2 regions of the Microbulbifer echini genome follow, and region 1 is predicted to be linked to the other one. Evidence: predicted binding sites of a transcription regulator. Region 1 holds the regulator's gene; the other holds the start of a gene.
What was found. Region 1 encodes sigma-54, which starts transcription at its own class of promoters, with help from an activator protein. Its sites were predicted from a motif close to TGGCACANNNNTTGCNNT; they were not measured.
Positions count from the first base shown of each region.

Region 2: glnL (nitrogen regulation protein NR(II)) is a predicted target of sigma-54. The motif match lies at 1,740-1,757, and genes of this name have one in related genera.

Region 1 is NZ_JBGMEL010000007.1:165,721-169,137, reverse strand. Features, by position in the region: gene ptsN (PTS IIA-like nitrogen regulatory protein PtsN) at 1-383, opposite strand, end outside; gene hpf (ribosome hibernation-promoting factor, HPF/YfiA family) at 387-677, opposite strand; gene ACCI51_RS09070 (RNA polymerase factor sigma-54) at 866-2,311, opposite strand; gene lptB (LPS export ABC transporter ATP-binding protein) at 2,504-3,229, opposite strand; gene lptA (lipopolysaccharide transport periplasmic protein LptA) at 3,325-3,417, opposite strand, start outside.
Region 2 is NZ_JBGMEL010000004.1:24,585-28,001, forward strand. Features, by position in the region: gene glnA (glutamate--ammonia ligase) at 1-645, shown strand, start outside; gene ACCI51_RS05195 (DUF4124 domain-containing protein) at 880-1,515, shown strand; gene glnL (nitrogen regulation protein NR(II)) at 1,832-2,896, shown strand; gene ntrC (nitrogen regulation protein NR(I)) at 2,918-3,417, shown strand, end outside.

The DNA of each region.
Region 1 (3,417 bases):
TGGCTGCTGGAAAAGAGCGCGGCGATTTCTGCCAGGGTGTCCAGGTGTTGTTGCTCTGAGTCTTCTGGAACGAGGAGGACAAAGAGCAAGTCGACAGGTTGGCGATCAATTGCATCGAAATCTACGGCCGGCTCGATAGTGCAGAGCACGCCTATGGGCTCCTCACAGCCGGGGAGGCGGCAGTGGGGTATGGCCACGCCCTCGCCAATTCCAGTAGAACCCAAACGCTCGCGAGCAATCAATTGGTTGAATATTGTGTCGGAATCATGCTGTGGGTATTGTTCGGCGATAGCCTGGGCGATGTTGAGCAGCAATTTCTTTTTGCTGCTCCCCGCCAGGTGGCAAAGGCTGAGGCGGGGAGATAGTAGGGCTTCCAGTGTCATAATTCAGCGGTGGTTCTGCAACTTCTCTTTGTGTTTTTTCAGTTGGCGGTCCAACTTATCGGTGAGCGAGTCGATGGCCGCGTACATATCTTTATCTTCTGAACCGGCACAGAGGTCGTGACCATTGATATGTACTCGGGCCTCGGCTTTCTGGATCAGTTTTTCTACCGATAAAATGACCTGCGCGTTGGTTATGTTGTCGTAGTGACGTGTGAGCTTTTCCAGCTTGTTTTCACAATAGTTGCGCATTGGCGAGGTAACGTCGACGTGGTGACCACTAATGTTGATCTGCATGGATTTCTCCTTATTGGGTGCATCACATTTCGGCGAGCCTCCTTTCGGGTCGCAACCCTACTAGGAAGTGGCCCAGAATGGAAGGATACACTCAAAGTTCGGAGTTCGGTTGCGAAGGCGCAGCTACAGGCGCCAAATAGAGCGTGACCGTGGCAGTTAGCTTGGCTGGTCACAAACACCGTGACCGCTTAGACCAGGCGCTTTCTCTCGCTTGAGGAGGGGATGCCCATGGATTCCCGGTATTTGGCCACAGTTCGGCGGGCCACTTTAATCCCCTGCTTGTCCAGTTCCTGGGTAATCTTATTATCGGATAAGGGTTTACGCGGGGTTTCCGAGTCGATCAGTTTTCGAATCAATGCGCGTATGGCGGTAGAGGAGGCATCTTCGCCTGAGTCTGTGCTCACGTGGCTTGAAAAGAAATACTTCAGCTCGAAGACCCCGCGGGGCGTGAGCATATACTTCTGAGTAGTTACTCTGGAGATGGTCGATTCGTGCATACCGATTGATTCGGCGACATCTGCGAGCACCATGGGGCGCATAGCTTCAGGGCCTTCTTCAAAGAAACCCTGTTGTTTCTCGACAATACAGTTGGCCACCTTCAGCAGGGTCTCGTGGCGACTTTGCAGGCTTTTCATAAACCAGCGCGCCTCTTGTAAGTTGTCTCGCAGGAAGTTGTTATCCCTAGAGTTGTCGGCGCGCTTGACCAAAGAGGCATAGTGGTCATTGATTCGGATTTTTGGAGTGATTTCCGCATTCAGTTCCACCTGCCAGCGCAGAGCTTTGCGGGAAACAATGATATCCGGAATCACATAGTCCGGCTCCTGCCCGCCGAAGCTCTCCCCAGGGCTTGGGTTGAGCGTTTGTATAAGGCGAATTGCCTCTCCGAGCTGAGCCTCACTGAGGCGGGTGCGCCGCCCCAGCTGGCGAAAATCTCTTTTACCGAGCAGATCCAGATGTTTCTCAACAATATCGTGCGCCTGCTGGAGCCACGGGGTTTCTGGCGGTAACTGCTTTAACTGTAGTTGTAAACATTCCTTCAGGTCCCTGGCGCCGCACCCTGCGGGCTCGAACTGCTGGATGGTCTTTAATACCGCAAGCACCTCATCTTCCTCGACATTCACCGAGGAGGAGACTTCCTCCAGCGGGGTGCTCAGCAGACCGCTGGGGGTGATACCGTCTATGAGGTTCTCACCAATCCACTTATCCTGTTCGGATAAGGGGGTCAGGTTGAGCTGCCAGCGCAGGTGGTCCTGTAGGTCGATTGAGGTGGAGTTGCGTTCAAAGGCTGGCGAATCGGCATCGTGGCCACTGCTGTGGCTGGTGTAGATGTCATCCCAGCGGGAGTCGACGGGAAGTTCATCGGGGAGGTTTTGCTCCCAGTCCCTCTCAGTGAGGTCTCTTTCCTCTAAAGGTTGAGCGGCACTTTCGGGCGCTTGCTCTGCTTGGGGCTGCGGCTCTTCTGTTTTTGCTGGCAGTTCTTCACTATCCGCCTCCAGCATTGGATTGCTGTCAAGTGCTGCCTGGACCTCTTGCTGCAGATCGAGGGTGGATAGTTGCAGGAGGCGAATTGCCTGTTGCAACTGGGGAGTCATTGTCAGCTGAGTGCCGAGTTTGAGCTGGAGAGACTGCTTCATAATAGAGAGCCGCAGGCCATACGACAGAGTGATTATCAAATTGTCCTGAGATGGCGCAGACTACCTTTCTCTCCAAACCATTACAAGCAATAAGCGTGCCGACCCCGGAGCGAAAGCTGGGGGTCGTGATTCGGACTGATGACTCATTTAATGCAAATTGGCAGGAGAGAGGACAATGATCGGTGATTCACTTTAAATAGTGAATTCGTGTCCCAAATAGACTTCGCGAACCTGCTGGTTGGCAAGAACTTCATTCGGGGTGCCTTCAGCAATGATGTGGCCTTCGCTGACTATATAGGCCGTCTCGCAGATATCGAGAGTCTCGCGTACATTATGATCGGTGATGAGGACTCCGATATCGCGGTCCCGAAGGTGGCGGATGATCCCTTTGATATCATTGACTGATATGGGGTCTACCCCTGCGAAGGGCTCGTCCAGAAGGACGAAGCTGGGGTTGGTGGCCAAGGCACGAGCAATCTCTACCCTGCGGCGCTCTCCCCCAGAGAGGGCCATGCCCAGGCTCTGCTCTATGTGAGTAATGTGGAACTCCTCGAGTAGCTCTTGTGCCTGTTGTTGGCGCTCAGCTCTGGAGAGGTCTTTGCGGGTTTCAAGAATAGCCAGGATGTTGTCTTTAACGCTCAGGCGGCGAAAAACGGACGCCTCCTGGGGGAGGTAGCCTATTCCCTTGCGCGCCCGACCGTGCATGGACAGTCGGGTAATATCCTCGTCGTCAATCATCACCCGCCCAGCGTCGGCCTGTACCAGACCGGCAATCATATAGAAACAGGTGGTTTTCCCGGCGCCGTTGGGTCCGAGAAGGCCCACGACCTGCCCGCTGGAAACGCTGACACTGACATCCTGGACAACTTTTCTTTTTTTATACTGCTTGGCGAGGTGTAACGCTTTGAGCGTTGGCATAGTGTGTACCGAAATCTATCCATGCCGCGGACATAGTAATGTCCGCCGGTGCAATTATATCTAGAGCTTTGGTGCCCGAGTGGTGCCCAGGGACCCTACTGTCCCTTGTTATCACCGTTACTGGGTGTACTTTCTTTTTTCTCGGGCTTCCAGGTCATTTCCACGCGCCCCTTGCCTGTCTGGCCCTG
Region 2 (3,417 bases), on a different contig from region 1:
TTTATGCCCAAGCCCCTGGTTGGCGATAACGGTTCAGGCATGCACGTACACCAGTCCTTCACCAAGGATGGCGTAAACCAATTTGCCGGCGACGCCTACGCGGGTCTGTCCGAGACCGCTCTGTATTATATCGGCGGTATCGTGAAGCACGCACGCGCTCTGAATGCGATCTGTAACGCGTCTACCAACTCCTATAAGCGTCTGGTACCGGGCTTCGAAGCACCGGTTATCCTGGCTTACTCTGCGCGCAACCGCTCCGCTTCCATTCGCATTCCGTATGTGACCTCGCCGAAAGGTAAGCGCATCGAGACCCGTTTCCCGGATCCGACCGCCAACCCCTACCTGGCGTTCGCCGCACTGCTGATGGCGGGCCTCGACGGTGTTAAGAACAAGATCCACCCCGGCGATGCCGCCGACAAGGATCTGTACGACCTGCCGCCCGAAGAGTTGGCTGAGTACCCGACGGTAGCCGAGAGCCTGGAAGGTGCCCTGGACGCACTGAATAGCGATCGCGCCTTCCTGACCGAAGGCGGCGTATTCACTGACGACGCAATCGATGCCTACATCGATTTGAAGCGTGAAGAAGTAGAGCGCCTGAACATGACCACACACCCGGTTGAGTTCGATATGTACTACTCCGTGTAATAGCGAGCGGCATCACAGTGATGCCGTCGAGCTGTTCTCGAAAAGCCCGCACCGCCCTGGTGCGGGCTTTTTTATTGGAGGTACACTTTCACTGGGGTGGTTGTTTTTGCCGTCGATCATTGTCGCGGCGTTTACAGCGCTTATTGCTAACTGGCCCCGCCAAGTTGGAGCCCACAATCGAGCAGACACAAGGAGCGCCGCTGTGCGGCCGATGGAGCTATGGGATATACAAAATTGCTTAAGGTATTGTGCCTCGCCACACCGTTATTTGCCCTTGCCGGCACCGATGGTGGCAGCGCATCGGGCACTATTTACAAAGTTGTCGGCCCCGATGGCCAGGTGACATTTAGCGATACGCCACCGGCCAATGGGCAGGCGCAAAAGGTGGAGTTGGCCCCGATCAATGTACAGCCCATCGCCCTGCCGCGCCCGTTGCCAACCCGCAAGTTGTCGCCCAAAGATAGAGAGGATGAGGGCAAAGAAGGGCCCACGGGCCCCGTCACTATTCAGATTGTGAGTCCGCAGGACGGCGCTACGATCCCACCGGGGCAACGCTTTATTCCACTGCAGGTCAACGTACAACCGGTGTATCCGGAGGGGGCCAGCTTCTTTGCAGTAGTTGATGGCAAGCCCTGGAACGGCAGCTCCGAGGGAGCGGGTCTGGATATCTCCCTACTAGAGCGGGGCACCCATTCGGTGCAGGCGGTGCTTACCGATGCCAGAGGACAGGTCTTGGCCCAGTCTCAGGTGATCACCCTGTATGTGAAGCGTCCGGGGGGAAGGCTCCCGGACAACCCGGCACCGCGTGCTCCGCAGGCTCCCAAAGCCCCCGTGGGGCCGGGCATCCCCCAGGCCCAGCCCACCCCCTGAGTCTCTAGGCAATACCGGCGCCAACCGCCTCTTTTGGGAGGGCGCTACTCCTCTTTGAGACCCGCTGGTGAAACAATAGCTTGCGCACTAATATGGTGCGCAGGTCGTTCTCCTTGTACGTTTCTACCTTTTCCTGTGGTTGATTGGGCTGCTGCAGAGACCGGGCAGCGTAAAAATACTGCGGTGGTCGGACTGTGCCTCTCGGACAGCCATGTGCGCCATTTTGGTTTGCTTTTTGCACTGGCTAGGTACAAGGGTTTATCGCGCCGGGCGCAGGATCGTGCCCAGGCCCCTGTTGAGAAGCGGAAACTATTGAATGCTCAATGATCGCCAGTTGCGCCAGTTACTAGACAGCCTTACCTCTGCGGTATTGGTGTTGGATGACCAGTTAGCACTCTGCTATCTGAACAATGCCGCCGAGGATTTATTGGCCGCTTCCAGCGCGCGGATTGAGGGAATGCCCTTGGAGGAGGTGGTGCGGGAATCCGTTGAGGCGCAGAAGGCTCTGCGCAGTGCCCTTGCCAGTGGTGAGAAATTCACGGTGCGCCGGGCCCGCTGGCGCCTGCATAATCAGGAAACACGCACCGTTGATTACTCTGTGAGCCCCGTGCCGGAGCTGGGGGTGTTGCTGGTGGAAGTGCAGCCGATGGACCGTTTGCTGCGTATCGCCCGCGAGGACGCGCTACTCAGTACCCAGGAAACCGCGCGCAATCTGGTGCGCGGTATGGCTCATGAAGTAAAGAATCCCCTCGGCGGCATTCGCGGCGCCGCACAGCTACTGCAGCGGGAGCTGCCCGATGCCTCGCTCGAAGAGTACACCCAGATCATCATCGAAGAGGTGGATCGCCTGCGCAACCTGGTCGATCGCCTGCTGGGGCCGCGCCAGCCGGTACGGTTGGCGCCCAGTAATGTGCACGAGATTCTGGAGCGGGTGGCCCAGTTGGTGGAGGCCGAGTGCGGGGGTGAACTACGCATTCGCCGGGATTACGACCCCTCTATTCCCGATGTGCCGGCAGACCCCGAGCAATTAATCCAGGCCCTGTTGAATATCGCCCGCAATGCCATGCAGGCCATCGACGAGAGCATAGGCCTCGCCAGCGGAGAGATGGTGCTGCGCACTCGGGTACAGCGTCAATTCACCATCGGCCGGCGCCACTGCCCGCTGGTTTGCCGTATTGAAATAGAAGACAACGGGCCCGGTATTCCCGAGGAGATCCGTGAGCGCATATTTTTCCCGATGATTTCCGGACGTGCCGAGGGCTCGGGCCTGGGGCTGTCTATCTCCCAAAACATCATCAACCAGCATCGCGGCCTGATCAAATGCGATAGCCGACCGGGTCGCAGTGTGTTCCAGATTTACCTGCCACTTGTTACCGAATAAGCCAATACAGGAACCTAGAGAATGAGCAATCGCGTTTGGATTATTGACGACGACCGATCAATCCGCTGGGTACTGGAGCGGGCACTTTCGCGGGAGGGAATCGAAACCCAGTGTTACGAGAGTGGTGATCGCGCTCTAGATGATTTTTACAGCGATTCGCCGGATGTGGTGATTAGTGATATCCGCATGCCGGGTTCCGACGGGTTTAAACTGCTGGAGCGATTCCAGGCGGAGCGTCCGGGCCTGCCGATTATTATTATGACCGCGCACTCAGATCTTGACAGTGCGGTGGCCGCCTACCAGGGCGGGGCTTTTGAATATTTACCCAAGCCCTTCGATATCGATGAGGCCGTGGCGGTTACCCGCCGCGCCTTGGCGCACGCCAAAGAACAGGCCCAGGAAGAGCGCGCAGAGCCGGACAATGGTGCGGGTAATAAAGAGATTATCGGCGAAGCGCCGGCTATGCAGGAAGTGTTTCGCGCCATTGGTCGCCTGTCTCACTCGAATATCACGGTATTGAT